DNA from 2 places in the Arthrobacter sp. CAN_A6 genome. Region 2 is predicted to be linked to the other one. Evidence: predicted binding sites of a transcription regulator. Region 2 holds the regulator's gene; the other holds the start of a gene.
The links. The regulator HrcA, encoded in region 2, represses chaperone genes, less so after heat shock. The targets are predictions, from matches to a motif close to TTNGCACTCGNNNNNNNCGAGTGCNAA.
Positions count from the first base shown of each region.

Region 1: a site for HrcA is predicted at 9,448-9,474, ahead of groES (co-chaperone GroES). Genes of this name have one in related genera too.

Region 1 is NZ_JADOUV010000002.1:173,212-193,971, forward strand. It holds gene IWX75_RS04330 (carbohydrate ABC transporter permease) at 1-77, opposite strand, end outside; gene IWX75_RS04335 (beta-galactosidase) at 55-2,127, opposite strand; gene ybaK (Cys-tRNA(Pro) deacylase) at 2,309-2,797, opposite strand; gene IWX75_RS04345 (GAF domain-containing protein) at 3,120-3,926, shown strand; gene IWX75_RS04350 (LacI family DNA-binding transcriptional regulator) at 4,105-5,121, shown strand; gene IWX75_RS04355 (HAD family hydrolase) at 5,182-5,874, opposite strand; gene IWX75_RS04360 (class I SAM-dependent methyltransferase) at 5,954-7,165, opposite strand; gene IWX75_RS04365 (GAF and ANTAR domain-containing protein) at 7,368-8,084, shown strand; gene IWX75_RS04370 (hypothetical protein) at 8,097-8,495, shown strand; gene IWX75_RS04375 (ANTAR domain-containing protein) at 8,537-9,292, opposite strand; gene groES (co-chaperone GroES) at 9,613-9,909, shown strand; gene groL (chaperonin GroEL) at 9,982-11,595, shown strand; gene IWX75_RS04390 (ribonuclease J) at 11,954-13,588, opposite strand; gene guaB (IMP dehydrogenase) at 14,201-15,727, shown strand; gene IWX75_RS04400 (ABC transporter ATP-binding protein) at 15,788-17,644, shown strand; gene IWX75_RS04405 (GuaB3 family IMP dehydrogenase-related protein) at 17,736-18,875, shown strand; gene IWX75_RS04410 (glycerol-3-phosphate dehydrogenase/oxidase) at 18,950-20,674, shown strand; gene IWX75_RS04415 (PTS sugar transporter subunit IIA) at 20,722-20,760, shown strand, end outside.
Region 2 is NZ_JADOUV010000005.1:186,595-196,224, forward strand. It holds gene lepA (translation elongation factor 4) at 1-1,420, shown strand, start outside; gene hemW (radical SAM family heme chaperone HemW) at 1,445-2,674, shown strand; gene IWX75_RS10610 (DUF4870 domain-containing protein) at 2,738-3,157, opposite strand; gene IWX75_RS10615 (DUF3097 domain-containing protein) at 3,237-4,091, opposite strand; gene hrcA (heat-inducible transcriptional repressor HrcA) at 4,281-5,294, shown strand; gene dnaJ (molecular chaperone DnaJ) at 5,450-6,580, shown strand; gene IWX75_RS10630 (16S rRNA (uracil(1498)-N(3))-methyltransferase) at 6,583-7,350, shown strand; gene IWX75_RS10635 (GerMN domain-containing protein) at 7,465-8,499, opposite strand; gene IWX75_RS10640 (PhoH family protein) at 8,832-9,630, shown strand, end outside.

The DNA of each region.
Region 1 (20,760 bases), on a different contig from region 2:
GACGATCGGTTCCTCCGCGCGACCGCCGGCGCTTTGGGCGCCGTGGGCGGAGTGCTAGTTGCTGTCACGGTGTGCATCCTTTCGGTCCCGGACGGGTCCGTTCTTCTTCGGGTGGACGGCGGGTGTTGCCGGAAAGCGCATCACGCGCACAGCGCCGGCGGGAACCACGACGACGTCGGCGATGACCTCGTCCGTCAGTAGTTCAGTGCCCGTTCCGCGGTATTTGCGGTCGTCGCTGGAGTGGTTGATAAGGAAGACATAGCTATTGCCGTTGCCGCTGCGCACGATGACCTCCAGCCCGTCCTGTACCTCGGGAACGGCGACTCCCGCCGCGGCTGCGGCGGTGACGAGGAGGTGTTTCAGGGTGTCGGGGTCAAGGACGGTTCCCGTGTACCAGGCCTGGCCTTCGCCGAAGCCGTTCCGGGTGACGGCCGGTACTCCGGCGAGGTGGCCGCCCTCGTAGGCCAGGACCGTTTCGGCGCCTTCCAGTCGCAGCGCTTCGGACCAGAGGGTCGCTGTGCCTCCGTTGTCCAGGGGAAGCGATTCCCGCGGGTGCAGCGGGAAGAACTCCTCACTGCGGATGCCCAGCAGATCGAGGAATGCCCCTGGGTAACCGCCGGGGCGTACGCGCTCGTTCTCGTCGACGATGCCGCTGAAGAAGGTGATGAGCGCATGGCCGCCGTCTTCCACGTATGCCGTCAGTGCTGCAGCATCCGTGTCGCGCACCAGGTAGAGCCCGGGGACCACCACGAATCTGTAGCGGGCGAGGTCAGCTCCCGGCGCGACGACGTCCACGGTGATTCCTGCTTCCCACAGCGCCCGGTAGGACGCGTGCACCTGGTCGAGGTAGCGCACGTCCCCGGAAGGGTGGGAGTCCTGGTCGTGGGCCCACCACGCCTCCCAGCTGAAGACCAGGGCCACCTCGGCCTGGACGGTTGTGCCCGCGACTTCGCCGAGTCGTCGGAGTGACGATCCGAGTTCGAGGACGTCCCGCCAGGTGCGGGAGTCGGTGCCGGCGTGGGGGAGCATGGCCGAATGGAACTTTTCACTGCCCTGCAGCGAGGCGCGCCACTGGAAGAAGCACAGGCCGTCAGCACCGCGCGCAAGGTGGGTCAGCGAATTGCGCAGCAGTTCCCCCGGACCTTTGGCGATGTTGCGTGGCTGCCAGTTGACGGCGCCTGTCGAGTGTTCCATGAGGAGCCAGGGCTCCCCCTGCGCCAGCCCACGGGAGGTATCGGCTGCGAAGGCGAGTTCACTGTCGGGGGAGTCCAGCCGGTGGTCGAGGTAATGGTCATTGGCGATCAGGTCCATGGCGGGAGCCCAGGACCAGTAGTCCTGGTTCCGGATGTGCGCGGACACCATGAAGTTGGTGGTCACGGGAGCTGTGCTGAGGCGTCTCAGGATTGCTGTTTCGGCCGTGTAGTGGGCAAGCAACTCGTCGGAGCTGAACCGCTGGTAGTCCAGCGTCTGGGTGGGATTCGTGGCCGAAAGAGTCAGTCGCGGCGGGAGAATCTGCTCCCAGGCCGAGTAGCGCTGGCTCCAGAACGCCGTGCCCCAGGCGCTGTTCAGGGCACCAAGGGTGGCGTACCGGTCCTGGAGCCAGGTGCGGAAAGAACCGGCGGAGACATCGCAGTAGCACAGCGCATTGTGGCAGCCGAGCTCGTTCGAGACGTGCCAGATCCGAAGGGCTGGGTGGCTGCCGTAGCGCGCCGCCACCTGCTCCACGAGGCGCAGGGCGTGTTCGCGGTATACAGGGGAACTCGGGCACCAGGCCTGGCGTCCGCCGGGCCAGCGTCGGGTTCCATCAATTGCCTGGGGGAGGACCTCGGGGTGCAGGGTGGTGAGCCAGGCCGGCGTCGACGACGTTGCGGTGCCGAGGTTTACTCCGATTCCGTGCTCCGCCAGCAGGTCCAGAACGGCATCCAGGCGGTCGAAGCGGTAGGTACCCTGCGTGGGTTCCAGTTCTGCCCAGCCGAAGATGTTGACTGCCACCAGATTGACGCCGGCCTCCTTCATCAGCAGGACGTCCTCCTGCCAGACTTCGGGGTCCCATTGCTCGGGGTTGTAATCGCAACCGAAAACCAACGATCCGTCGGCGAGTCCTGTTACGGCGGTCCTGCGTGCCAATCGTGCTCCTCACACCTGCGCTGCCCGAATTCTCGAGGGCGCTTTCCTGACCAAAAGGTTTTCTGCGTCCGTCTGGGAACGTTCCCATAAGACAAGTGTGCGGTTTCGCCCTCGACTCTGGGAACGTTCCCAGAGTAATGCGCATCACAGCTGCTTGTCAACGAAACCGTTCAGCGAAGAGCTAGGCGGCTGCGATCCGCGCGACCCGCGCTGACGTGATTCTCACGAGGTCTGCCGGGCTGAGCTCGATCTCGAGTCCGCGTCTTCCTCCCGAAACCAGGACGGTACCGAATCCGAGAGCTGATTCATCGATCACCACGGGGCACGGGTGCCGCTGGCCGAGCGGAGATATCCCGCCGAGTACATACCCGCTTCGCCGTTGGGCCGCGGCCGGGTCTGCCATGGCAGCCCTCCTTGCGCCCAGGGCCGTGGCTAGAGCCTTGGGATCCAACTGGCGGTTCACCGGTACGACGGCGGCCACCATGACGCCGTCGGCCATGGCCATGAGCGTCTTGAAGACGCGCTGCGGATCTTCACCGAGGGCCACGGCCGCCTCGGGCCCGAAAGCACCGCCCGCTGAATCATGCGCATAGGTGCGAAGGAGGAACTCGATCCCTGCGGCTGATGCTGCCGATGCCGCCGGGGTGGGGGCGGCTTTCCTGTCCCTCACCCCGGACGGCCCTCAGCAACGGGGGTGGGTACCGGCCGATCGAGGTGATCAGGGTCGCGGACCGGATAGTTGCACATGATCGAAAGTATGCGCTCCGGGGAGGTCGAGGACCATGTGCGCGCGTGCCGGATCCGGGTCCAGCACACAATGTCCCCGCCTGTCGACTTCGTTACGGCCCACGGGATCTCGGCAGGACTGCTGTTCCAACTCGGTTACGCTCGATGATAAGCAGGCTGATCGTTAGCGGTAGGGCTGTCCTGCGGACTTCCGACTGGAAGGCCATGGCACAAGCAGCCCGGACAACATAATTGGAGTGCCTTGCATGGATGGTCAGACGCAGCAGCAACTCACTCTTGTTGCGGCCACCGACGCGGGGTTGAATCCTGAGGAGATCTGGATCCAGTATTTCGGGTTGGGGGGAACCCTCGCGCAGATCGAGATCGAGGCCTACCTTCGCGGGCTGTTGGACCTGCCGGCGGCGGAAAGGGACACCCTCGCCAGCGCGGTCAATGAGATCCTGGAGGAAACCACGTCAAGCGTTCGGGTGCCCTACAGCGAAAGGCGCGACGAGCAGGATGCGCCGAGCCGGGCGCGCAGGGCGCTGGGGGCCGTCGGCGCTTTCCTGCTGACGCCCGGGGAGGCGGAGGAGGAACGGGTGGACGCCCTTCGGCGGACGAACCTGCTGGACACTCCGGCAGAGGAGAGGTTCGACAGCATCACCCGCCGCGCCAGGGAACAGTTCGGTGTGAGCTCGTCGACGGTCTCCCTGATCGACAGCCACCGGCAGTACCTGAAGTCGGTGGTGGGGCCGGTCGGACAGAACACGCCGCGGGAGCTCTCGTTCTGCAATATCACCATCCGCAACGCAGGACCCCTCATCGTCAATGACGCACTGGCGGATGAGCGGTTCAAGAACAATCCGCTCGTGCGGGGGGAACCGTATATCCGGTTCTACGCGGGTTATCCGCTGCGGGGGTCCAACGGCTGGACCATTGGAACCCTCTGCATCATCGACCAGGAACCCCGGGATTTCTCGGCCGATGACGAGGGAGCCCTCCGGCTGCTGGCCGAGGCCGCGCAGCGCGAACTCGATCTTGACGCAAGGCCGGTTCAGGATGACGAGTCCTGACATCGTTGCCCAGGACTCACTCGGATCCTGCCCCGTCCGGCGTGCCTGATCGGTCCTGGTCCCTTCCGACGGTGTCGCCGAAAGGGTGAGGTCGATCCACACGCTTTCCGTCGTCCGGGAGATCCCCGGTCCGCCGACACACGGCGATCGGCCGGCCGTCCTCGGCTAAGGTACACATATGCCGCCCTCCCGCACCCGCATACGTCGGGCGACCATCAACGACGTCGCCACAGCAGCGGGGCTATCCCGGGGAACGGTCTCCCGGGTGGTCAACGGTGAGCGGTACGTGTCGCCGGAGGCGCGTTCCGCAGTCGAGGATGCGATCGCACAGGTGGGGTATGTGCGCAACTCCGCAGCCCGCAACCTCGTCCTGCAGGAATCCCGAGCCATTGCGCTCATCATCCACGAGCCGCATTCGCTGTTGTTCGAGGATCCCAACATCGGATCGATCCTGCTGGGCGCCAATGAAGTGCTGTCCAAGGCGGACTACCAATTGGTCTCCCTGATCATCGATTCCGAACGTGACAGCCACAGGGTGGCGGAGTACCTGAGCGGTGGGCTGGTCGACGGTGCGGTCATCGTCTCGGCGCGGGCCTCTGATCCTATCGCCTCGGCTGTCCGCGACCTCGGAGTGCCGGCGGCTTTCGTGGGCCATCCGCCGGGAACGCCCGATCTTCCGTACGTGGCCATCGACAACGTGTCCGCTGCCCGGGAGATCACCGAAAGACTCGTCGGTACGGGCCGGAAGCGGATCGGCATGATCGCGAGTGCCCTGGACAGGGACTCAGGACAGGACCGTCTGTCGGGCTTCAGAACTGCCCTCGGGGCCCGCTTCGACCCCGAGCTCGTTGTTCGGTATCCCCTCTACACCTACGGTTACGGGCTTGAGGGCATGCAGGAACTACTGCGTCGCTGCCCCGAGATCGACGGCGTGTTCGCAGCCTCCGACGCGGTGGCCGCCGGGGCGATGACGGCGCTGCAGGAGAGCGGACGCAGGGTGCCCGACGACGTCGGGATCGTGGGCTTCGACGACAGCAGCTGGGCGCTACGCTGTAGGCCGCAGTTGTCGACGATCCGGCAGCCGGCGGACCTGCTGGGGCGTACTGCCGCCGAGCTTGTCCTTGCGCAGATCAGGGGGCTTCCCAGCCCTGTCCGCGTGCTCGACACCACGGTGGTGTGGCGCGATTCCGCCTGAGACAGTCGGCGGATCCGCGGCGCGCAGCGCCGGATTGGTCACAAGGAACCTCGGATCGCCTCATACCTCCCGCTCTTCGCCGAAGCGGTGCAGCGCGCTGTCGTCGAAGGCGGCGAGCAGCCCGGCAACATCCGCATACACCTCGACAGCGCCTGCGTTCCGCAGTTCCGCCTCACTCGTGCCGCCGGACTCCACCGCGATGGTGGGGATGCCGAGTTCCTTCGCTGCGAGGACGTCCCACACGGCGTCGCCCACGAAGACCGTGTTTTCGGCCAGGAGCCCGGCGGTGTCGAGCGCTGCACGCAGGATGTCGGGAGAGGGCTTGCTGTTCTCGGCATCGGATGACGATGTCGCTCCCGCAATCACGTCGTCCGCGTCGATGATCGTCCGCATGACGGCCAGTTCCTGCTTCGAAGCGGACGATGCCAGGACGATGCCCAGGCCGTTTCCGGCGCAGCGCTGCAGCAGTTCGCGTGCGCCCTCGAAGCGGCGTATCGACGGCCAGTAGCTCGAGTAGATCGCACCGTGGGTCGACTCCAGCTCGCCGTCCTGGGACGCGTCCCTGTCGGAGCCGAGGAGATGCCCGATGAGCTTGTCCCCGCCCATGCCGATCGCCCGGTGGATCTCCGCCATCGGGGCATCGTGGCCGAAACGGCGGAACGCCTGCCACCAGGCGATGGTGTGCAGGTAGTTGGTGTCGACAAGGGTGCCGTCCACGTCGAACAGGACGCCGCGTTCCGGGCTGTCAGTCATGGTCCTTCTTCCGTTGGGGATTCTGGTCCGACTCTACGAAGTCCCCCGCGAAGTCGCCAGAATTCCCGAAATCATGAACTCATGGTAGGACCGGCTCCACCACGATAGCCACACGATCCTCGCCGATGCGCGTCAGCACCAGGGTCGCCTTCTTCTTCCCCTTGCCGGAGCCCGCGAGCAGCTGGCGACGCACTTCCTCAGGCGTGACGGCGGTGCCTCGCTTCTTGATGTCCAGCACGCCGATTCCTTCCGTGCGCACCCAGGCCTTGAGGCTTCGGATGTTGTAGGGACGCACCTCAAGAATCCGGTAGGCCCGTGCGAACGGGGTCCCGACCAGTGTGGGCGCACACACGTACGCGATTCTGGGGTCCAGCAGGTGGCCGCGCAGTTGGAGTGCGACGTCGGCCACGAGCCCCGCCCGGATCACGGCGCCGTCGGGCTCGTAGAGATAGCCCTCCACCGGCCCCAGGGGCGCGTCCGGTCCCTCCCCGAACTCGGCGGCGCTCGTCAGCTCGGCTGCACCGTGGACGCTGATGACCAGCGCAGCTCGGCGGATACCCGTGCGCCGAAGCGCATTGAACCAGAGGGACACTTCGGTCACGTCGCCGTCCACCGACACCCACTGGGCCTCACACCCGGACGGCACCGCCTCGTGGGGAATACCGGGACCCATCTTGACTCCCACCGGTGTCCCGCCGTCGGCGAGTTTCTCCACGAAGGACAGCGGTGGTGAGAACGCCTCCGGATCGAAGATCCGGGTGGTGCCTGAGGACGAGGTGCTGCGGCGCGCGGGGTCCAGCCAGACGCCGTCGTACGCCGATGCGTCGATCGACTCGGCGTCCGCGTTGACCACTTTCGCGTTCGCCCAGGGCAGCAGGTTCATCGTCGCCGCAGCGGCCGTGGTCTCATCGAGTTCGACGGCGGTGACCTCGCGGTCGAGCGTGGCCAGGGCCATGCTGTCGGCTCCGAGTCCGCACCCGAGGTCGGCCACCCGCACCAGGGAGGCCTCCACGAAGCGCTGGGCATGCCGGGCTGCCACACTCATGCGCGTGGCCTGCTCCAGCCCTGCGGTAGTGAAGAGCATGCGTTCGGCGAAGGGCCCGAACTTCGCCCGGGCCTTCGCCCGCAGCCGTGACTGCGTGAGGGCTGCGGAGACGACATCGGGGGAGTGCCCCGTCTTCCGCAGCTGCTCACTCAGGCGGAGGCTTTCCACTTCGGAATACGGGCCGAGCGAGTTCAGCAGCTCCCACCCCTCAGGGGCCAGGATCGGGGCGATGTTGTCGGTGGCCATGGGCTCCAGCCTAGGCGACCGAGAGGCTCCGGACCCCCTTCCGGATGCCTGTCGGATCGAGGCGTTTCTTCGCCCGTGCACGTTCGCAAAGGCTAGACTGGTGATACTGAACCGGGCGGATCCGTTCGGATCAGCAGGGTCCAGCAGAGGGCCTCCACCTGCCGGGCACGAGTGCCCGGCTCTCCAAATTGTGAGGCCGTCCGTGGCAACCGAGTCATCCCTCAACGAGATCGAAGTTGTCTTCGGGCGGGTCAAGGGTCTCCTCCTCACCGCGGAGACCGTCAACCATGCAGTCGATCTCCTCGCCGAGGCCGCAAAGGAAGTAATTCCGGGAGCAATCGGTGCCGGGGTCACCCTGGTCCGGAACGGCCAGCGGATCAGTACCGGTTCCACCGATGCCTTGGTCAGCCAGGCGGACGACATGCAGTACGAGCTGGGTGAGGGCCCGTGCCTGAGCGCCTGGGCGACCGGCGAGCCCGTGCGCATCGACGATACCCGTACTGAGCCCCGCTGGCGGAATTGGAACGCTGCGGTTTCCCAGGGGCCCGTGCGGGCCTGCGTCAGTGTCCCGCTCTTGCGCGGGCAGGATCATCTTGGAGCGATCAAAGTGTATTCAGCTGTGCCTTCCGCCTTCGACGCCTCTACCGAGGCCCTGCTCCTCCATTTTGCCGTTCCGGCTGCAGCCCTCCTGGGTCACGTGCAGACCACTGAAACGCCGCAGCAGATCACCGATGAGCTCCTCGCGGCCCTTCGGACACGGGACGTGATCGGTCTGGCCAAGGGAATACTCATGGGCGGACGGGGTATGGCGGAGGAACAGGCGCACACGGAAATCATCGAAAGGGCCAAGCGCTTGAAAATTACGATGGGTGAGGCCGCCCAGCAGCTGGTGGACCACCTGACCGGTCCGGAATCGTAAGGAGTAGGTTCGATGGGTTCCACTGGGGAGGAAGACCAGCGCCTGTTGCTTGCAACGGCCGTGAAACAGGCCGGGTACACGGTCGGCGAACTGTGGCTCCGGTTCTTCGCGATCGGCGGCAGGGTCGGTGAATACGAGGTGGAGGCCTACCTCAGCGGACTGATTCTCCTGCCACCGTTGCAGCGGGACCTCCTCGCCCATGCGGCGAACGAGCTGATCGACGAACTTCCGCCGCCCCTGCGCGCACCCTACAGCGACGACCTCGAAAATGGTATCGAATCCGACGACCAGAAGCGCGGTACCCACAGTACATTTTCCGGGGATCAGCCGAACGGCTCCGAGGAAGCGAACCCGCAGGGACTGGAGTGCGCTGACAGCAACGCCGAGCACGGAAAGACGGACGGCCGCTGACGATCGGCACTTCCCGCCCGCCCACGAGCTGCCGGGGTCCGTCAACTGAAGTGCGTGGTCACCGAGTCCTGTCCGACTGAGGCGAGGACCGCCGCCGCGACATCACGGAGTTTGGTATTACGTGTATTCGAAGCGGCCTTGAGAATGGTCATCGCAGCGTCCTGGCTGCACCGGTTCTGTGCCATGATCACTCCCGCCGCCAGGTCGATGGCGGTTCGCGATTCCATCGCCGCCCTCAGGTTCTCTCCTGAATCGGTCAGGCGGGCGATGCGGATGGCCAGGCGCAGGGAGGCCGACGCCTCGCTTGCGACCCCCTGCGCAGCGGCGACCGCCGAAGTGTCGAAAGCGGAGGCGTTCGGTGAGTAGATGTTCAATGCCGACCGGGTGTCACCTTCCAGCCGAATGGGTACCGCCAGGGCCGAACGGATTCCATGCCCGGCGATGGCCTGGCTGTAGCCGGGAAACCGTTCGTCTTCCCGGAAGTCCTGGACGTGGTAGGTCCTGCCCTCCCGCGCCGCTCGCAGGCACGGGCCGTCGTCGAACCGGTACTGGATCTCGTCCATCTTCCGTGCGTGCTCGCTGCTACTTGCCACCGTGGTCTTCATCCGTGGCCGCAGGAGGGTGACCGCACACAGAACCTCATCGGCGGGTCCTGACAGGGCCCTGCCGGCAACGGTCACCAGTCCGGTCAGGAACTCCTCGACGTCGGCGCTGTCCAGTACCAGGTCCTGAAGCATTCCGGCGAGGCCGAGGTCACTACCCCTGGTGTCGCGGGATTCGGTGGCGTTGTCGGTCATAAGGACCTTTCGGAAACCAAACCCCTGTAGGCCGGCTGTCAGCAGGAAGGGTCGGTTGATAGGGCCGCCCTCTGCTAAGCGACTGCTCCGACTCTACCCGCTGGCACTTCCACCGGGGCCATAAGCCCGGTCCTGTCGATCGGGATGCCCGCTCTCTGGCACTCGCCTTGACCGAGTGCTAACGAATGCATAAAGTCGGGGTTAGCACTCTCAGTAGGAGGGTGCTAACCCCGAGGGAAGCGCCAGCCGGCACCGCGACGACGGTCAGCGCCATCCCGACGGCCACATTCCATTAGTAACGAACGCAAAGGAGAGCCCGAGTGTCGGTCTCTATTAAGCCTCTTGAGGATCGTATTGTTGTCCGCCCACTGGAAGCGGAGCAGACCACTGCTTCCGGTCTGGTCATTCCGGATACCGCCAAGGAGAAGCCCCAGGAGGGCGAAGTCGTAGCAGTTGGACCGGGACGCGTTGACGACAACGGCAACCGCGTTCCCGTCGACGTCGCCGAGGGTGACATCGTCATCTACTCCAAGTACGGCGGAACCGAAGTCAAGCATGCCGGCCAGGAATACCTGGTCCTTTCCGCTCGCGACGTTCTGGCGATCGTCGTTAAGTAGTCCATTTGAGAGGAACCCCGGCCTGGACTGGCCGGGGTTTTTCTCGCTGCACAAGCCTGAAAGGAATCAACAATGGCAAAGCAGTTGGAATTCAACGATGCCGCCCGCCGTGCCCTCGAGGCCGGCGTGGACAAGCTGGCGAACACCGTCAAGGTGACGCTCGGCCCGCGCGGCCGCAACGTTGTGCTGGACAAGAAGTGGGGTGCCCCCACGATCACCAACGATGGTGTGACGATCGCCCGCGAGATCGAACTGGACGATCCGTACGAGAACCTTGGTGCGCAGCTGGCCAAGGAAGTAGCCACCAAGACGAACGACGTCGCCGGTGACGGAACCACCACGGCAACCGTGCTGGCCCAGGCCCTGGTCAAGGAGGGCCTGCGGAACGTTGCTGCGGGTGCAGCTCCCGGCCAGCTCAAGCACGGTATCGAGGTGGCAGTCGAGGCAGTAGCTGCGCGCCTCCTCGAGAACGCCCGGGAAGTCGTCGGTCAGCAGACCGCCAACGTCGCCTCGATCTCCGCGCAGAGCACCGAGGTGGGCGACCTGCTCGCCGAGGCCTTCGAGAAGGTCGGCAAGGACGGCGTCATCACGATCGAGGAGTCATCCTCGACGCAGACCGAGCTCGTCCTCACCGAAGGGATGCAGTTCGACAAGGGCTACCTCTCGCCATACTTCGTCACCGACGCCGAGCGCCAGGAAGCAGTGCTCGAAGATGCGCTGATCCTGATCAACTCGGGCAAGATCTCGTCCCTGCAGGAGTTCCTGCCGTTGCTCGAGAAGGCGCTGCAGGCAGGGAAGCCGCTGTTCATCATCGCCGAGGATATCGATGGCGAAGCGCTCTCGACCCTCGTGGTGAACAAGATCCGCGGCACGCTGAACGTGGTTGCCGTCAAGGCACCCGGCTTCGGCGACCGCCGGAAGGCGATGCTGCAGGACATTGCAACCCTGACGGGCGCGCAGGTCGTGTCTCCGGATCTCGGCCTGAAGCTCGATCAGGTGGGCCTTGAGGTGCTGGGCTCCGCCCGCCGCATCACGGTCACCAAGGACACGACGACCATTGTGGACGGCATCGGCAGCGAATCCGACGTCGCCGACCGCGTCGCCCAGATCCGCGCCGAGGTCGAGCGCACCGATTCCGATTGGGACCGCGAGAAGCTCCAGGAACGTCTGGCGAAGCTCGCCGGCGGAGTGGGAGTCATCAAGGTCGGCGCAGCCACCGAGGTGGAGCTCAAGGAGAAGAAGCATCGTATCGAGGACGCCGTCTCCTCGACCCGTGCGGCTCTCGAGGAGGGCATCGTTGCAGGTGGCGGTTCCGCGCTGGTTCACGCCGGCAAGGCGCTCGACACCGACCCCAACGTCCTTGCACTCGAGGGTGACGCCGCCACGGCCATCGGTCTTGTGCGCCGGGCACTCGCCCAGCCCCTGCGCTGGATCGCGGAGAATGCGGGACACGAGGGCTACGTCGTGGTTGCGCGCGTCACGGACCTCGAGGTCGGCTTCGGTTTCAACGCTGCCACCGGCGAGTACGAAAACCTGGTCGACGCGGGCATCATCGACCCCGTGAAGGTCACCCGTTCGGCGCTGCGCAATGCGGCTTCGATCGCTGCCCTCGTGCTGACCACCGAAACACTGGTGGTCGAGAAGCCCGAGGAAAGCGACAACAATAATTCCGGTCACAGCCACTAGGACCGGAGTTGTAGACCGAACGACGACGCGCGCCGCAGCTGCTTCCGGGCGCCGCAGGCCGTCGTCGTTCAGGAGCACGCAGACGCCCGGCCGGGGTAATCCGGCCGGGCGTCTGCGTGTCCTGGCGGGGTAGCTGCCCGGCTTGTTCAGGCAGGTCCGCCGATGACCGGCGCGTCGAGCGACGACACGCTCCTTCGGCGGCAGAAGATGGGCTGGAAGCTCCGCTGCCCGACGGCAAGGCAGCGCCTGCGCCGGTTCAGGCGCAACGCACAACGGTCGCTGCAGCTTCCGAAGTGTCCGGGTGCTGCAGCGACCGTTGAAGCCCGGGCGGGGCCCGGGAGGTCGGTCTCAGAAGGGGTTATGCGTCGACCACGATGGCCGTGATGACCGGCGTCCTGTTGTAGAAGCGGCGCATCCAGTTCGCGGTCGCCCGCTCGATGATGGTTTCGGGGCTGAGTGACCGCCCGCCCTGCCGGTTCGACGCCGCATCCTTCAGGGCCTTCTCGACGGCGGCGCCGGCCTTGTCGAGGTCCTCGTTCGAGCAGGAGAATCCCTTGGTGAAGAATTCGGGGAGTTCCGCGGTCTGTCCGGTCTCGGCGTCGATGATCGCGAGAACCGTCACCGAACCTTCCTCGGCCAGCCGGCGGCGTTCGCGCAGCGTGTCCTCGGTGATGCCGCCCACGCTGTCGCCGTCCACGAAGATCAGGCCTGCGGGAACCTTGCCCGAGATCGTCGCCCGACCCCGGTGGAGGTCGACCGTGACGCCGTCCTCGGCGATCACGACGTCACGCTGGTCAACGCCCGTGCTGACGGCGATGGCGGCATTCGCGCGAAGGTGGCGCCACTCGCCATGCACCGGCATCACGTTGCGGGGCTTCACGATGTTGTAGCAGTAGGCCAGTTCGCCCGCACTGGCGTGTCCCGAGACATGCACCTTCGCGTTTCCCTTGTGCACCACGTTGGCGCCGATCTCGGTCAGGGCATTGATGATGCTGTAGATCGCACTCTCGTTGCCGGGAATGAGCGAGCTCGCGAGGAGCACTGTATCGCCCTCGTGAATGCGGATGGCGTGATCCTTGTTCGCCATCCGGGACAGCGCCGCCATCGGCTCGCCCTGCGAACCCGTGCAGATGAGAACAACTTTGTGGTCGTCGGTTTTTTCGAGCTTCCGGAAGTCGACGAGGATGCCCTGGGGAATCTTCAGGTATCCGAGATCGCTGGCGATGGTCATGTTGCGCACCATGGAGCGGCCCACGAAGGCGACTTTCCTCTGGTGGCGCTGCGCCGTGTCGATGATCTGTTGGATCCGGTGGATGTGGCTCGCGAAGCTCGAGACGATGATCCTCCGCGGCGCGGTCCGGAAGACCGCGTCGATCGCGGGGGCGAGGTCCTTCTCGGAGGTCGTGAAGCCCGGGACGTCGGCATTGGTCGAGTCGGTGAGGAAGAGGTCCACTCCTTCGGCTCCGAGCCGGGCGAAGGCCCCGAGGTCGGTGATGCGCCGGTCCAGGGGGAACTGGTCCATCTTGAAGTCACCGGTGTGGAGGACCATGCCGGCTGCGGTGCGGATCGCTACGGCGAGGCTGTCCGGAATGGAGTGGTTGACCGCGATGAACTCGAGATCGAATCCGCCCATGGTGCGGCGGTCGCCTTCCTTGACCTGCACGGTCTTGGGAGTGATCCGGTGTTCCTTGAGCTTCGCTTCGATGAAGGCGAGCGTCAGCTGCGAGCCGACCAGCGGAATGTCCGCCCGCTCCTTCAGCAGGTAGGGGACAGCGCCGATGTGGTCCTCATGGCCGTGCGTGAGCACGACCGCGACGACGTCGTCGAGCCGGTCCCGGATGGCGGTGAAGTCCGGCAGGATCACGTTCACGCCGGGGTGGTGGTCCTCGGGGAAGAGGACGCCGCAGTCGACGATGAGGAGCTTGCCGTCGAATTCGAAGACCGTCATATTCCTGCCGATCTCGCCGATACCGCCGAGGGCAACTATGCGCATCGCGCCCTTGGCAAGGTCGCGGGGGGCTTTTAGATTGGCAGGTGCTTTATTCACAGAGGTGGATTCTTTCGTGGTGTTTGTTCGGGAATGCGAGGCGGTCCCCATGCTTCGAAGGGGACGGTGCGGCGGTGCGCCACTGCCAAAGGTCTTGGTATCGAGAATAACGCCGATCCGGCCTCCGGGCCTACCCGGGCGGAGGGATACGCCGCGGACGGGACTCGCCGGCAGGTGAACTGACAGTTTGCACTCGGACCATCGAAGGGATTCTCAGGCGTGACGATGGCCAGGGTTGGCAGGAACGATCGAGTCGTTCCAGCACCGCCGACCCCTGTCGTGTGTATCGATTCCTCCTGCCCCGGCGTCATCGGCAATGTCCGCTTGTACATCGACCGGGACCACCCGAGCAGGACGTACGCGGCGACCACAGTGCCGGTGTTCGACGGAAGGTTCCGGGCCCTGACCGGCTGGTGAGGAGCATCAGGTTCCAGTTGTGTCCAACGGCACCGGTGCCGGAATAGAGCGCAACTTTGATCCGTTCTAGACTTGAGTAACTGCCCGCCGGCCACCCGCAGGCACTCCATCCCCCCGGTGACACCGAAAGAGGCTCAAGTAGTGACCCAGTTGTCCGCGCAGAACGAAGCCCACGACCCCTTCGGCTTCATCGGCCTCACCTATGACGATGTCCTGCTGCTTCCCGGATACACCGACGTCATCCCGTCGGAGGCCGACACGTCGTCGCGCATCTCGCGGCGGATCTCGGTGCGGACTCCGCTGCTGTCCTCCGCCATGGACACCGTCACCGAGGCGCGGATGGCGATCGCGATGGCGCGCCAGGGCGGGCTCGGCGTTATCCACCGCAACCTGTCCATCGCCGACCAGGCCGAGCAGGTGGACCGCGTCAAGCGCAGCGAATCGGGCATGATCACCAACCCGCTCACCATCGGCCCCGGAGCCACCCTGCAGGAACTCGACGAGCTGTGCGGCCGTTACCGCGTCTCGGGCCTCCCCGTGGTCGATGAGCAGGGACGCCTGCTCGGAATCGTCACGAACCGGGACACACGCTTCGTCCTGGAGCGTGATTTCCCGGATCGGCTGGTGCAGGAGGTGATGACCAGGATGCCCCTCATCACCGGTCGGGTGGGCATCAGCGGCGACGACGCCATCAACCTCCTCGCCGTCAACAAGATCGAGAAACTGCCGCTGGTCGACGCCGAAGGCGTGCTCCGCGGCCTCATCACGGTCAAGGATTTCACCAAGGCCGAGCAGTACCCGCTCTCCACCAAGGACGATGACGGGCGCCTGCGGGTAGGCGCGGCCATCGGCTTCTTCGGGGACGGCTGGGACCGCGCCATGGCCCTCGTGGACGCCGGCGTCGACGCCCTGTTCGTGGACACCGCCAACGGCCACAGTGCGGGCGTCCTCGAGATGATCGGGAAGCTCAAGGCAGAGAAGTCGCTGGCGCACGTGGACATCATCGGCGGACAGGCGGCAACCCGCGAGGGTGCGCAGGCGCTGATCGACGCCGGCGCCGACGGCATCAAGGTGGGCGTCGGGCCCGGCTCCATCTGCACCACGCGCGTGGTCGCCGGCGTCGGCGTGCCGCAGATCACCGCCATCTACGAATCCGCGAAGGCTGCCATCCCCGCGGGTGTCCCCGTCATCGCCGACGGCGGCCTGCAGTACTCAGGCGACATCGGCAAGGCGCTCGTGGCCGGCGCCGACACCGTGATGCTGGGGTCGCTGCTCGCCGGCTCCGCGGAGGCGCCCGGTGAACTGGTCTTCGTCAACGGCAAGCAGTACAAGACCTACCGCGGCATGGGGTCCCTCGGTGCGATGCAGACCCGCGGAAAGAACACGTCGTACTCGAAGGACCGTTACTCCCAGGGCGATGTGAGCGGCGATGACAAGCTCATCCCGGAGGGCATCGAGGGCCGCGTCGCCTACCGAGGGCCGCTTGCCTCCGTAGCGCATCAGCTGGTGGGTGGGCTCCGCCAGACCATGTTCTACACGGGCGCACGCACCATTCCGGAGCTCAAAGCCCGGGGCAAGTTCGTCCGGATCACCTCCGCCGGTCTGAAGGAATCACACCCGCACGACATCCAGATGACGGTCGAGGCGCCCAACTACAGCTCCAAATAGCACGATGCGCGGCAATCGCGGTCCCGGCAGGTTGTCCGGCCGCCCCGGTCGGGCGTCCGGATGACGTTGCCCGCAGCGTCACCCGCTCCGCGGCGGGGCATCGCCCTGCGGCCCTACGCGAGTGCCGTGGGTCAGGTCCTGAAGGTCAGCGCGAAGGCCTCGCCGGGCGCCGTCGTCATGAAGGTCCTCGGATCGCTGATCTCCGCCGTCCTGCCGCTGGTCACCACCTACTTCGCGGCGCTGACGACGACGGCCCTCGCCGAGGCGTACACCGGCAATCCCGACGCGGGGCGGCAAGCCGTCATCTACGTCCTGGTCACGGCAGCGCTCGGTCTGCTCTGGGGCGGCTTCACGAGTGTCGACCGCTATATCCAGCAGGTCCTGAGTTTCCGGGTCGGCGCAGTGGTGGGTGACCAGATGTACGAAAAATTTCTCGCCCTCGAGTTCTGGCGTTACGACGACAAGGAGACGGTCGACCTCTACGACCGCGCGAAGCGGTTCTCGGACTCCTATGCCCGGGTCCTCGACCGGATCGCCGCGATCTTCACGCAGCTCACGTCGGTGGTGCTCGCCATCGGCGCACTGCTGTTCGTGAGCTGGTGGGTGGCGCTGATCGTCCTGGTGGCGATCATTCCGAGCGTCTACCTGCAGTTCCGGCTCTCGCGGGAGCAGATGGCGCACTGGAACACGCAGGTGGACTCCCGCAGGCAGCGGCGCATGATCGAAACCAATCTCATGCGGCCACAGCACATCGCCGAGATGCGCCTGTACGGCGTCGTGGGGTACCTGATGGACCTGCGATCCAGGCTGCGCGACGCCGACGAGAAGCGGCGGCTCGAATTCCAGCGTCGCTACATCCCCAAGCAACTGCTGGCCGACACCCTCCAGTACGGGGCGGAAGTGGTGGCGCTTCTCTGGGTGGTGGGCCAGATCATCGCCAGGGCGGAGCCGGTGGGCCAGTTCCTCTACGTACAGCAGATCGTGAGCCGGGCGCTCAGCACCGCCAATTCGCTGGTGACCTCGCTCAGTTCGATCGACGAGGACCTCGCGAACCTCAAGGACTATGAGCAGTTCCTGGATTTCCCGGCGGCCACCTCGCCACGTCGCGAGCTGGCCGCGGCGCCGTCGTCGTTGGAGCTGCAGGATATCCACTTCACCTATGAGGGCGGGAACACCGAGGTCCTGAAGGGCATCTCCCTCACCATCGGGTCGGGGAGCCACATCGCCATCGTGGGGGAGAACGGCGCAGGGAAATCGACGCTGATCCGGGTCCTGGCCGGGCTCTACGAGCCGAGCGCGGGCCGGGTGCTCCTCGACGGCCAGGACCTCCGCTCCCTCGGGGCCGCATCGTGGCACCGTCACCTCGCCGTCATGTCGCAGGACTTCCTCAAGTACGAGTTCGCCACCGCCGCCAACAACATCTACTTCGGCGATGTGGACCAACCGCGTGACGACGAGCGCATCCGACGCGCCGCGGACGACGCCGAGGCAACCGACTTCATCGCGAAGATGCCGAACGGGTTCGACAACTACGTCAGCAACTGGATGGAGGACCCCCGGGGACGCAAGGGCAGCGGCCTCTCCGGAGGGCAGTGGCAACGCCTCGCCATGGCGCGCAACTTCTACCGGAACGCACCCTTCGTGGTGCTGGACGAGCCGACGTCGGCCATCGACGCGCTCGCCGAGCACCGGATCTTCTCGCGCCTCTTCGCCGACCGCTCGCGCACCATCGTGGCCATCAGCCACCGCCTCGCCACCATCGAGAAGGCCGACGTCGTCTACATGCTCGAGGACGGCCGCATCGTGGAAGCCGGAACCCACAGTGAGCTCGTCGCGCTGCGCGGCAGGTACTTCCGGATGTTCGAGAGCCAGCTGTCCGGGGGCCGTCCCATGGACGCGGTACCCCCCGCTGATTAAGCACCTGTGGCTGCCTCCCGGCCGGAATAGCAGCCATAGCCGCTTAATCAGCGGGGGGCGGGGCCCAGGAACGCTGGGATAACCTAGAGCAGTGACTTACGAGATCGAGATCGGCCGAGGCAAGCGTGGACGCAGGGCATACTCCCTGGACGACGTGGCGGTGGTACCTTCGCGGCGCACCCGCGACCCGCTGGACGTATCGGTCAGCTGGCAGATCGACGCCTACCAATTCGAGATGCCAGTGGTCGCAGCCCCCATGGATTCGGCGATGTCGCCCGCCACGGCCATCCAGATGGGCCGGCTCGGTGGCTTGGGGGTGCTGAACCTCGAGGGGCTGTGGACGAGGTACGAGGATCCGCAGGTGGCGCTCGACGAGATCGCCGGCCTCAGTACCGAGAACTTCAGCCCGGCGGCCACGAAGCGCATGCAGGAGATCTACGACGCACCCATTCAGGCGGGGCTCATCACGAGCCGCCTGGCCGAGATCCGGGAGGCCGGTGTCACGGTGGCAGGCTCGCTGACACCGCAGCGCACCCAGCAGTTCTACAAGACGGTGCTGGCCGCCGGCGTCGACATCTTCGTGATCCGCGGCACCACCGTTTCCGCCGAGCACGTCTCGAAGAACGAGGAGCCACTCGACCTCAAGAAATTCATCTACGAGCTCGACGTCCCCGTGATCGTCGGAGGAGCCGCAGGCTACACCCCCGCGCTCCACCTCATGCGCACGGGCGCCGCCGGCGTCCTGGTCGGTTTCGGCGGGGGTGCGACGACGACGACGCGGCGGGCACTCGGCATCCACTCGCCCCTCGCCTCGGCCATTTCCGACGTCGCTGCGGCACGCCGCGACTACATGGATGAATCCGGCGGCCGCTATGTCCATGTCATCGCCGACGGCGGCATGGGGGCAAGTGGCGACATCGTCAAGGCGATCGCCATGGGTGCCGACGCCGTCATGCTCGGCTCGGCCCTCGCCCGCGCAGAGGAAGCGCCCGGCAAGGGGTGGCACTGGGGGCAGGAAGCACACCATGCGGAGCTTCCCCGCGGCGACCGGGTGAGGATCGGCACGGTCGGCTCGCTCAAGGAGGTGCTGTGGGGACCCTCGCACCACACCGACGGAACCTCCAACGTCATCGGTGCCCTGCGGCGGGCTATGGCGACCACCGGGTACTCGGACCTCAAGGAGTTCCAGCGCGTCGAGGTAGTCCTCTCGCCCTATGCCTCGAACGACTGACTCGAACGGCCGTTTGGCCTAGAGTTGGGGGATAGGCAGGGACAGCAGGATCCACCCACTGAAGGGTTACGACCATGGCATCTGGCGCACTCAGTCCGCAGAACCGCGAAGAGGCAATCGCGGCGCTGAAAGCCACGAGCGGGCAGGGCCGGGAACTCGACATCCTGATCGTCGGCGGCGGAGTGGTGGGCGTGGGATCCGCGCTCGACGCCGCGACGCGAGGCCTGACCACGGGAATCGTCGAGGCCCGCGACTGGTCGTCGGGAACGTCGTCGCGCTCGTCGAAGCTGATCCACGGCGGCCTGCGCTACCTGGAGATGCTCGATTTCGCCCTGGTCCAGGAAGCACTGAAGGAACGCGGCCTCCTGATCCAGCGGATTGCCCCGCACCTCGTGCGCCCCGTACCGTTCCTCTATCCCCTGACCAGACGCTTCGTCGAACGTCCCTACGTGGGCGCCGGGATCGCCCTGTACGACGCCATGAGCATGTCCGGCGGGAATTCGCGTGGCGTGCCGTTCCACAAGCACCTGAGCCGGAAGGGAACCCTCCGCGCGGCGCCGAGCCTCAAGGACGACGCCATGGTGGGTTCCATCCGCTACTACGACGCCCAGGTGGATGACGCCCGGTACGTCGTCAATATGGTGCGGACGGCGTCGCACTACGGAGCGAAGGCCGCCAACCGGGTGAGCGTGGTGGACTTCCTCCGTGAAGGAGAGCGGGTTGTCGGTGCGCGGGTTAAGGACCATGAAAGCGGCGAAGAGTTCAGCATACGCGCGAAGCAGGTGGTCAATGCCACAGGGGTCTGGACCGACGAGACGCAGGCCATGGTCACCGACCGGGGCCAGCTGAAGGTCCGGGCATCGAAGGGCATTCACCTGGTCGTGCCGCGGGACCGCTTCCAGTCGACCGTTGGTCTGATCCTCCGGACCGAGAAATCGGTACTTTTCGTGATCCCGTGGGGTCGCCACTGGATCATCGGCACCACGGACACCGACTGGCACCTCGACAAGGCGCACCCGGCCGCCACTTCCAAGGACATCGACTACGTGCTCGAACACGTGAACCGCGTCCTCAAACGGCCGCTCACCCGCGAGGATGTCGAGGGCGTCTACGCGGGACTCCGGCCGCTGCTTGCGGGCGAGAACGACTCCACAGCGAAGCTCTCACGGGAACACGTCGTCGCCCATCCTGTCCCGGGGCTGGTGGTGGTTGCCGGCGGAAAATGGACCACCTACCGTGTCATGGCCAAGGACGCCGTCGACGAGGCGACGCGCGCCCTCGACGAGCGCGTTCCCGACAGCGTCACCGAGTCGGTTCCGCTGCTCGGCGCGGAGGGTTACAAGGCGGCGTGGAATGCGCGCGGCAATATGGCCGACGATGCCGGGGTGCATGTCGCGCGGGTGGAGCACCTGCTGCAGCGCTACGGAACGCAGGCTGCCGACGTCCTGGCCCTCATCAAGGCGGATCCCGCACTGGGGGAGCCGCTGCCCGGCGCGGACGATTACCTCGGCGCAGAGGTGGTCTTCGCCGTCACCCATGAGGGAGCGAGGCACGTTGACGACGTGCTGACGCGGCGGACTCGGATCTCCATCGAAGCCTGGGATCGCGGCGTCTCGGCCGCGCCGGTGGTCGCCGGCCTCATGGCGCCGATCCTGGAATGGAGCGAGCAGCAGGTCGAGCGTGAGGTGAAGCACTACATCGCGCGGGTCGAGGCGGAGCGCCTCAGTCAGGAACAGCCCGATGACGAGTCCGCCGACAGCGCGCGCCTCGGAGTGGCCGACATCGTCCCGCTAAGGTAGGACACTCCAGGTTCCTCCTGAAAACCCGCCGTACCGAGAGGCCAAACGTGAGTGAGCTGTCCCTGGACTTGCATAACGCCGAACTG
Region 2 (9,630 bases):
CAAGATCGATCTGCCCGCCGCGCAGCCGGAGAAGTATGCAGCCGAACTGGCGAGCCTCATCGGCGGTGAGCCCGAGGACGTGATGATGGTCTCCGGTAAGACCGGCGTCGGCGTCGAGGCCCTGATGGACAAGATCGTACGTGACCTGCCGGCCCCGACCGGTGACCCCAATGCTCCTGCACGCGCCATGATTTTCGACTCCGTGTATGACACCTACCGAGGCGTGGTCACCTACGTCCGGGTGGTGGACGGCAAATTGAGCCCGCGGGAGCGGATCCAGATGATGTCCACGCGGGCGAGCCATGAACTGCTCGAGATCGGCGTCAGCTCACCTGAACCCAAACCGTCGAAGGGCCTGGGCGTCGGTGAGGTCGGCTACCTGATCACCGGTGTGAAGGACGTGCGGCAGTCGAAGGTCGGCGACACCGTCACCAACCTCGCCAAGCCCGCCGCGACGTCGCTGGGCGGATACCAGGACCCGAAACCCATGGTGTTCTCCGGGCTGTACCCGCTGGACGGCACCGACTACCCGGTGCTCCGCGACGCCCTGGCCAAGTTCACCCTGAACGACGCCGCCCTCCTGTACGAGCCCGAAACCTCGGCGGCCCTCGGCTTCGGCTTCCGCGTCGGATTCCTAGGGCTGCTGCACCTGGAGATCACGCGGGAGCGCCTTGAGCGTGAGTACAACCTCGACCTGATTTCGACTGCCCCGAACGTCGAATACGAGGTCACTCTCGAGGACAAGAGCGTCCTGAAGGTGACCAACCCCAGCGAGTACCCCACCGGCAAGATCGCCGAGGTCCGCGAACCGATGGTGTCGGCGACGATCCTTGCGCCCTCGGAGTTCGTTGGAGCCATCATGGAGCTCTGCCAGCAGCGTCGCGGCGTACTGGGCGGGATGGACTACCTGTCCGAGGAGCGGGTCGAGATCCGCTACCGGCTGCCCCTGGCCGAGATCGTCTTCGACTTCTTCGACCTGCTGAAGTCGAAAACCCGCGGATATGGCTCGCTCGACTGGAAGGCGGACGGCGAGCAGGTCGCCGACCTTGTGAAGGTGGACATCCTGCTTCAGGGTGAGCAGGTCGATGCCTTCAGTGCGATCACCCACCGCGACAAGGCTTACGCGTACGGGGTGATGATGACCGGCAAGCTGCGCGAGCTCATCCCGCGGCAGCAGTTCGAGGTGCCGATCCAGGCCGCGATCGGCGCGCGCATCATCGCCCGTGAGAGCATCCGCGCCATCCGCAAGGACGTTCTGGCCAAGTGTTACGGCGGTGACATCACCCGAAAGCGCAAGCTGCTGGAGAAGCAGAAAGAGGGAAAGAAACGCATGAAGATGGTGGGCCGCGTCGAAGTGCCGCAGGAAGCCTTCATCGCAGCGCTTTCCTCGGATGAGTCGAAGGACAAAGCCAAGAAGTGACGCTCCAACCCGCCTGTCCCGTCCGTGCCTAGCGCCCTCCCGCTCGGGCTCCCTGCTCCGGCCGACGGCGTGCTGCCGGAGCACGCCGCCATAGGCGCCAATGCCCGGAACTTCGGACTGTACGTCCATATCCCCTTCTGCGCCGTGCGCTGCGGCTACTGCGACTTCAACACCTACACGGCAACGGAACTGGGTGGGGGAGCCTCCCAGGACGAGTACGCAGGTACTGCCCGGCAGGAGCTGACGTTTGCGGCAGGGGCCCTTTCGACGTCCGGCGTGCCCCGCAGGCCGATGTCGACGGTCTTCTTCGGCGGTGGTACGCCGACGCTCCTTCCCGCCCGGGACCTTGGGGGCATCCTCACATCTGCCGTCGAGCTCTGGGGGCTTGTTCCCGGGGCGGAGGTCACCACTGAGGCGAACCCGGACTCCGTGACCGAGGAATCGTTGCAGGTACTTGCAGAAGCCGGCTTCACCCGGGTCTCCTTCGGTATGCAGTCGGCTGTGCCGCACGTCCTGCAGGTCCTCGACCGGACCCACTCTCCGGAGCGGGTCCCGCAAGCCGTGGAGTGGGCCAGGCATGCCGGCTTGAAAGTCAGCATCGACCTGATCTACGGAACGCCGGGCGAGTCCATGGCCGACTGGCGGACGTCTCTTGAAACCGCACTATCGTACGGCCCCGACCATGTGTCGGCGTACGCTCTCATCATCGAGGAGGGTACCAAGCTCGCCGGCCGGATCCGTCGCGGCGAAGTCCCAGCCATCGACGACGACGACCACGCGGACAAATACGCCGTCGCAGACGAGATGCTCGGCGTAGGCGGCCTGCACTGGTACGAGGTGAGCAACTGGGCGCGGACTGCCGATGACCAGTGCCGTCACAACCTCGCGTACTGGAAGGGCGACGACTGGTGGGGGATAGGCCCCGGCGCCCATTCCCATGTGGGCGGCGTGCGCTGGTGGAACGCCAAGCACCCCCGCGCGTACGCTGCGGCACTTGACGCCGGGAGCTCCCCGGCTGCCGGCCGGGAGGTGCTCTCGGCCCGGGACCGGTACGTCGAGGATGTGATGCTACGGGTCAGGTTGCTGGAAGGACTGCCCACCGTCGCGCTGGAACCCGAGGGCAGGCGGGCAGTGGCCGGGCTCATTGCCGACCGCCTGGTCGAACCCGCGGACGCGTTCCGGGGTCTGGTCCGCCTGACGGACGGCGGACGACTCCTTGCCGACGCCGTCGTACGTCGGCTGCTGCCGGACTGAGGACGGGCCTTCTGCGGCCGACCCGCGCTCGGCATTTCGCCGACGGCCGGGCGTTTCGCGATCCTACGAAAGAAGGCGCAGGTTGAGGGCGTAGCGGTACGGCCTGCCCCGGTTGACCTGGATTCCCGCCGTGACCGAGCAGATGGCGATGGCCACCCAGATCAGGGCGTTGAGAACCGCGAAGACTCCGCCGACAGCCGGGAGGAGGGACAGGAGCCACGTGGCAAGCGCGAGTATCGTGGGCGGAAGAGTGAAGTTCAACGCCTCTTTGGACTCCTGCGCCGTGAACGGGCCACGATCCTTGAAGATGAGGTAGATCAGCAGCGATGGCAGGAACCCGAGGATGCCGCCGAAGTGGGCGAGTGTGGCGAACTGCCGGTCCTCGGAAGCCGTGAGGGGAAGCGCGTTTGCCGGAGAGCCCTCGAACGCGGACCGGCCCTCGTCAGGGCCGGTGTGCTGATGCCTGTCGGCGGTGTTGGACAACGTTCTTCCTTTGCTGCGCGGCGGGACTTCCCGTTCAAACCGTTTCCCCTAGGATACTTTGGATCCGGTCGGGAGTATGTCAGGTTCCGGCCTGAGGCGCCGTCAGGAAGTCGATGACTTCCTCCACCCGCCCCAGGAGTGACGGCTCCACGTCGGCATAGGTCGTGACACTCCCAAGGATTCTCTTCCACCCTCTGGCAACGTCAGCGGGGTCGGCGTGCGGCCAGCCGAGCCCGGCGAGGATGCCGGTCTTCCAGTCCTGGTGGCGTGGCACCACAGGCCAGGCGGCGAGGCCCAGCGCGCCGGGCTTCACTGCCTGCCACACATCCACGTAGGGGTGTCCCACGATGAGCACGGAGCCGGCGGCGCCGCGCTGTGCCATCGCCTGCTCGGCGATCCGGAACTCCTTGGTACCCGGGAGGAGGTGGTCCACCAGGATTCCGAGGCGTCGGCCGGGGCCCGGCGAGAAAGCACGGATCGCTCCCTCGAGGTCGTCGATGCCGTGGAGGGGTTCCACGACGATCCCCTCGTGCCGGAGATCGTCTCCCCAGACCTTCTCCACCAGTTCGGCGTCATGCTTGCCCTCCACCCAGATGCGGCTCGCTTTGGCCGTTTTTGCACGACCGGCCTCGACCCGCACGGACCCCGACGCCGTGCGCTGAGGTCCGGCAGGCGCTGCCTTCGTAGGTGCAGTAACACGGACAGGGCTGCCGTCGAGGAGGAATCCGTGCCCCAGCCGGAAGGTCCGGTGCCGCAGCTTCCGGTCCTCGAGGACCATCACATGGAGGCCCCCGGACTTCTCCACGCGCACCACCGCGCCGACGAATCCGGTCTGCACATCCTCGAGCACCAGGCCCGCAGCAGCCGCCACTTCCGGCAACTCGGTGCGCGCGGGCGCGGAAATGTCCTGTGCCCCCCAGGCGTAGTCGGCCACTGCTGTATCTCGCTTTCATTTTCCGGCGCTGTTCGTCCGGCGCCATTTCCCCGGGTCCGGGGCCGGGCCGGATTTTCCAATGCTAACAATCCGCGCAGACGTACTAGACTTGGCACTTGGGTGTGTTGAGTGCCAATCGTTTCCGGTGCCGGCGGGAATGCCGGATAAGTGTCCTGGAGGTGATGAAGGATGAGTGAGCCACGGCGTCTGGAAGTGCTGCGGGCCATCGTTGAGGACTATGTCCATTCGCGGGAGCCGGTAGGATCCAAAGCCCTCGTCGACCGCCATGGCCTCGGAGTCTCCTCCGCCACCATCCGCAACGACATGGCCGTCCTCGAGGAGGAGGGGCTGATCACTGCGCCCCACACGAGCTCGGGAAGAATCCCCACCGACAAGGGCTATCGGCTCTTCGTCGACCGCATCTCGGAGGTGAAGCCGCTCTCGGCTCCCGAGAAACGCGCCATCCAGGCACTGCTCGAGGGGGCGGAGGATCTCGACGACGTCGTCGATCGCACCGTCCGCATCCTCGCCCAACTCACCAATCAGGTGGCGGTGGTGCAGTTTCCCCGGCTCGGCGGTGCCGCGGTGAGGCACATCGAGTTCGTGCTGCTCGCGCCGCAGCAGGTCCTGGTGGTGCTGATCGCTACCAATGGAACCGTCCAGCAGCGGGTGGTGCCCGTCCCCGGAACGCTTCAGGAAGCGGAACTCGCGGACCTGAAACAGCGCATCCTCGGCGCGGTGTCCGGGGTCCGGTTGACGGCCCTGCCCGCCGAGCTGGCGCACGCGGCGCAGGTCTTGCCGCAGCACCTGCGCCATGCCGGAGGTGCACTGCTGAAATCACTCGAGCACCTGGCCGGACTCGGGCGGGAGGACCGCATCGTGCTGGCCGGAACAGCGAACCTGGCGCGGTCGACCGTCGACTTTCCCCTCAGTATCGGCCCCGTACTCGAAGCGCTCGAGGAACAGGTGGTCATGCTGCGCCTCCTGTCGGAGATGGAGCAGGACTACCGGGGAGTTTCGGTGCGGATCGGAAGCGAGAACCCCTACGGTGGTCTTTCGGAGGCCTCGGTCATCGCGACGGGGTACGGGCCCGATGCCGGGGCGAAGCTGGGCATCCTCGGCCCGACGCGGATGGATTACCCCACCACCATGGCGGCGGTGCGCGCCGTCGCACGGTATCTTTCGCGGATCCTCGAGGAATAGCGCGGAGGAATATTGTGCCGTGCGACCGGTGTCGGGAAGGAACGCGGCCCGTCGCCGGTTGATAGAGGAAACAGTAGCGACAGAGACCAAGATCCTGCGGGACACGCCGCGGGTTGCAGGATGAAGAGTTCGTCAACAGGAAGTGATGTGCAGGAGTGAGTAATCACTATGAAGTTCTCGGTGTGGCGCAGGGTGCCAGCGGAGAGGAAATCAAGAAGGCCTACCGAAAGCTGGCCCGGAAACTCCACCCCGACGTGAATTCAGGGCCGGACGCCGCCGAGGAGTTCAAGCGCGTCACGCACGCCTACGAGGTACTGGCCGACCCGCAGAAGCGCAGGGTCTATGACACCACCGGCAATGAGAACGGAACCGACACCGGGTTCGGTGGCGGCTACTCCGGTTCCGGATTCGCCTTCCAGGACATTTTCGAGACGTTCTTCGGCGGCCAGAGCGGCCAGGGCGGGCCGCCCTCACGCATGCGCCGCGGTCAGGATGCCCTGATCAACGTCCGTATCGATCTGAAGGACGCCGTCTTCGGCACCAACAAGAAGATCGACGTCGACACCGCGGCCGTGTGCCCCACCTGTGACGGGAGCTGCTGCCAGCCCGGCACGTCGCCGCGCACCTGCGACATCTGCGGAGGTTCCGGTCAGGTCCAGCGCGCAGTCCGGTCCATCCTCGGGCAGGTGATGACGACCGCGCCCTGCGGCTCCTGCCAGGGGTACGGGACGGTCATCCCCAATCCCTGCCATGAGTGCAGCGGCGACGGACGCATCCGTGCGCGCCGCACCCTCACCATCAAGGTGCCCGCGGGCGTCGCCACCGGGACGCGCATCCAGCTGTCGGGCCAGGGTGAGGCGGGAACGGCCGGCGGACCGCAGGGTGACCTGTACGTGGAGATCCGGGTCAATACCGACTCGACGTTCCTTCGCGAGGGCGACGACCTCCATGTCACACTGAGCGTTCCCATGACCGCGGCTTCCCTCGGGACGTCGGTCCGGCTCGATACGTTCGACGGCGACCAGGAGCTCGCCATCAAGGCCGGGACCCAGTCCGGCGAAATCCTGACGCTCCGAGGCCTCGGAGTCACCCACCTGCGGGGCAGCGGCCGCGGCGACCTGCGGGTTCACCTCAACGTCGAGACGCCGAGGAACCTCGATCCCGAGCAGGAAGAGTTGCTGCGCAAGCTTGCAGGCCTGCGCGGCGAGGAATATACGGACGGCCAACTCGCCTCCAGCGGCTCCGGGGTCTTCGCACGCCTGCGCGAGCGCCTGGGCAACCTCTGACCGTGACGAACCCGCTGTTCTTCGGCGATCCTGCCGACGTCCGCTCAACCACTGCGGGCAGCGTCTTCGAGCTGCGGGGCGAGGAGGCGCGGCATGCCGCGACGGTCCGCCGCATGGAACCGGGTGAGGCAGTCGATATTTCGGACGGGGCAGGATTTCGGCTCAGCGGTACGGTGCTTGACGCAGCACCGACGCTCCTGGCGTTGACAGTGAACTCCGCGGCACAGGAGGACCCGCCTCGAAACCGCCTCGTGCTCGTTCAGGCCCTGGCCAAGGGCGACCGCGACGAACAGGCCATCGAGGCCGCGACGGAACTGGGGGTCGACGGCGTCGTGCCCTGGCAGTCTGAACGCAGCATCGTGAGATGGCGCGGCGAGAAGGCCGACAAGGGCCGCCGGAAGTGGGAGGCTGTGGTTCGGGGAGCTGCGAAACAGTCGCGTCGCGCGTTCGTTCCCTCGGTGCACCCGCTGATGTACAGCACGCAGCTCACCACATGGATTCCGTCCGTGGACCGGGTGTTCGTGCTCTCCGAGAATGCTGTCGAGTCGTTGGCTGACCGCATTGCGGCCGCGTCCGGGACCGGTGCCCTGGCCGCAGGAGGTACCACCGCCGTCGTGGTGGGCCCGGAGGGCGGGATCAGCGGGAGCGAGGTCGACGGATTCGTCGGTGCCGGTGCGCTGACAGCGAGGCTCGGACCGCACGTGTTGCGGTCCTCCTCAGCAGGACCTGCTGCACTGGTTCTCCTTAATCAGCTGCTCGGACGCTGGTAGGCTCCCTGGGACGTCAGCATCGGCCTGCTCTCCAGTTGCCCAGTTGCGCGAACCCGGGTCCGGCTGCGCGATCCGCAATGGCACTGACCCGGGTCCGGCTACTCGTGATTCCGGTTACTTGATCTCAATAATCTTGGTGTCGGTGAACCGCTCGTGCTGCTCGCCGGCGTCGTCCGACTCGAGGCGGAAGACGCTGATCTCGTAGCGTCCGGGCGGCAGTGCGACGGTGAAGCTGTACGTCCCCGTGGTGCCCGCGGGGCTCTCCAGGCCGGTGGCGCCTTCCTTGACAGGGTCGCCGCCGGTAGTCTCCCCGTCAGCCGGTTCACCGTTTGCCACCTCAGCATCGGGGGCGCTGTCGATCCGCCATGACAGGGTCGACGAATCGGAGCGCCCGCTCCCGGAAACCACGACCGTCGAAGGATCACGCACTTCGCCGTCCTGGGGATTGATGATCCAGACCGGCGCGACGAGCGAATTGTCCCTCTGGAGTTCACCACTGAGCTCGATGTCACCGAACGCCCTGTACCCCGCTTCGCCGTCCACCAGCACCAACACCGAGCTCACCTCGCCGCCGGTGATCAGCCCGGCATTCGCAGCTGCCGCGGTCGCCGTGAAGACCAGCTGCTGGACGGCATTTTCCGCCATGCCTGGCGACAGTTGTTCCTCGAATGCATCGGAGGAGATGTCGACGGTGATGACGTTCCGGGTGGAGATCGAGGAACTGACGCGGGAGGCAGGCGACCAGGGGCTGAAAAAATCCTCGTCGAGCGGCTTTTCGGCGGTCATATGGCGCACTGCGTCGGCAATCGGGTCACCAGAACTGTTCGGTCCGGCCGCTGGTGTGAACTCCCGGTACAGCAGGACGCTGTCTTCCGGATCCCCGGCGCGGCCCAGCCAGTACACCGGAAGGACGGTGCTGGGCGCTGAGCTCTGTGTGCCCGGTTCCTGCCGCGGCGCGGCTTGCGACCCGAGGTCGGCGGCGACGACGTCGGAGCTCGACGGTGCCGACAGGGTTTCAGGCTCGCCGCTGTAGAACCCGGTGCAGCCTGGTAGGAAAAGGAGGCTGCTGACCAGGAGCACCCCTCCGGTGGAGAAGAGAAGCCCGCGAAAGCCGAGCCGGCTCTCGCGCAGTGGATTCGAGTTGCCCATCTGCCTCCTCCTCTCCGAAAGATTACGGTGCACCGCAGCGCACCGGGGTGCGTCCGAGGCACCTTCGCTATATCCGGATAAAAGCTTGGCATAGCCACCACGGGCGAGTACTGAAAAGGTGCAGTGCTGCCACTACTGAAACGGTATCGATACGAAGCTGATACGAAGTTGGAATCTTTGATCCCTCAACCCCGATTGCCGGTAGAGCCGGATCCGGCTACCTTTCGCTTTCGCTTCAAGGGAAGTTCAGAGGTCCTCGGGTTGCCGTGCCGTACGATTAACCAAGGAAACTTCAGCAGATAAGGGGCGATCAAAGGCCGAACGGCCGTGCTATGAGCGAATTTTCACCGGGCACCACACCGAGCACTTCAGGAATCAACGCAGCAGGACTTGACACCAGGATTCTGAAATTCGAATCCGGCGAACAGATGGTCCAGGCGTTGGGCACGAACGACGAAGCGCTGCAGCTCATCGAAACCTCCTTTCCAGGCGTGGAACTCCAGGCGCGGGGAAATGAACTCACCATCACGGGTCCCGCCGCGGACGTGCTGAGGACGGAGCGGCTCGTCGAGGAGATCCGGAGCATGGCGGACAAGAACGCCCCCATGAGCCCGCAGGTGCTCGATCAGCTGATCTCCATGCTGAAGACCCAGAGCGCCGGCCGCCCCTCGACCGCCCTTTCGGTGAACATCCTGACGTCGCGTGGGCGCACCATCCGTCCGAAGACCCTCAATCAAAGCACCTATGTCGATGCCATCGACAGCAACACGATCGTCTTCGGCATCGGGCCCGCCGGAACTGGCAAGACCTATCTCGCCATGGCCAAGGCAGTCCAGGCCCTGCAGCAGAAGGAAGTGAACCGTATCATCCTGACCCGCCCGGCCGTCGAGGCGGGGGAACGGCTCGGATTCCTGCCGGGGACGCTCAGCGACAAGATCGATCCCTACCTGCGCCCGCTGTATGACGCGCTGCACGACATGATGGATCCCGACTCCATCCCCCGCCTGATGGCTGCTGGCACCATCGAGGTCGCACCCCTCGCCTACATGCGCGGACGAACCCTCAACGACGCGTTCATCATCCTCGACGAGGCGCAGAACACCACACCGGAGCAGATGAAGATGTTCCTGA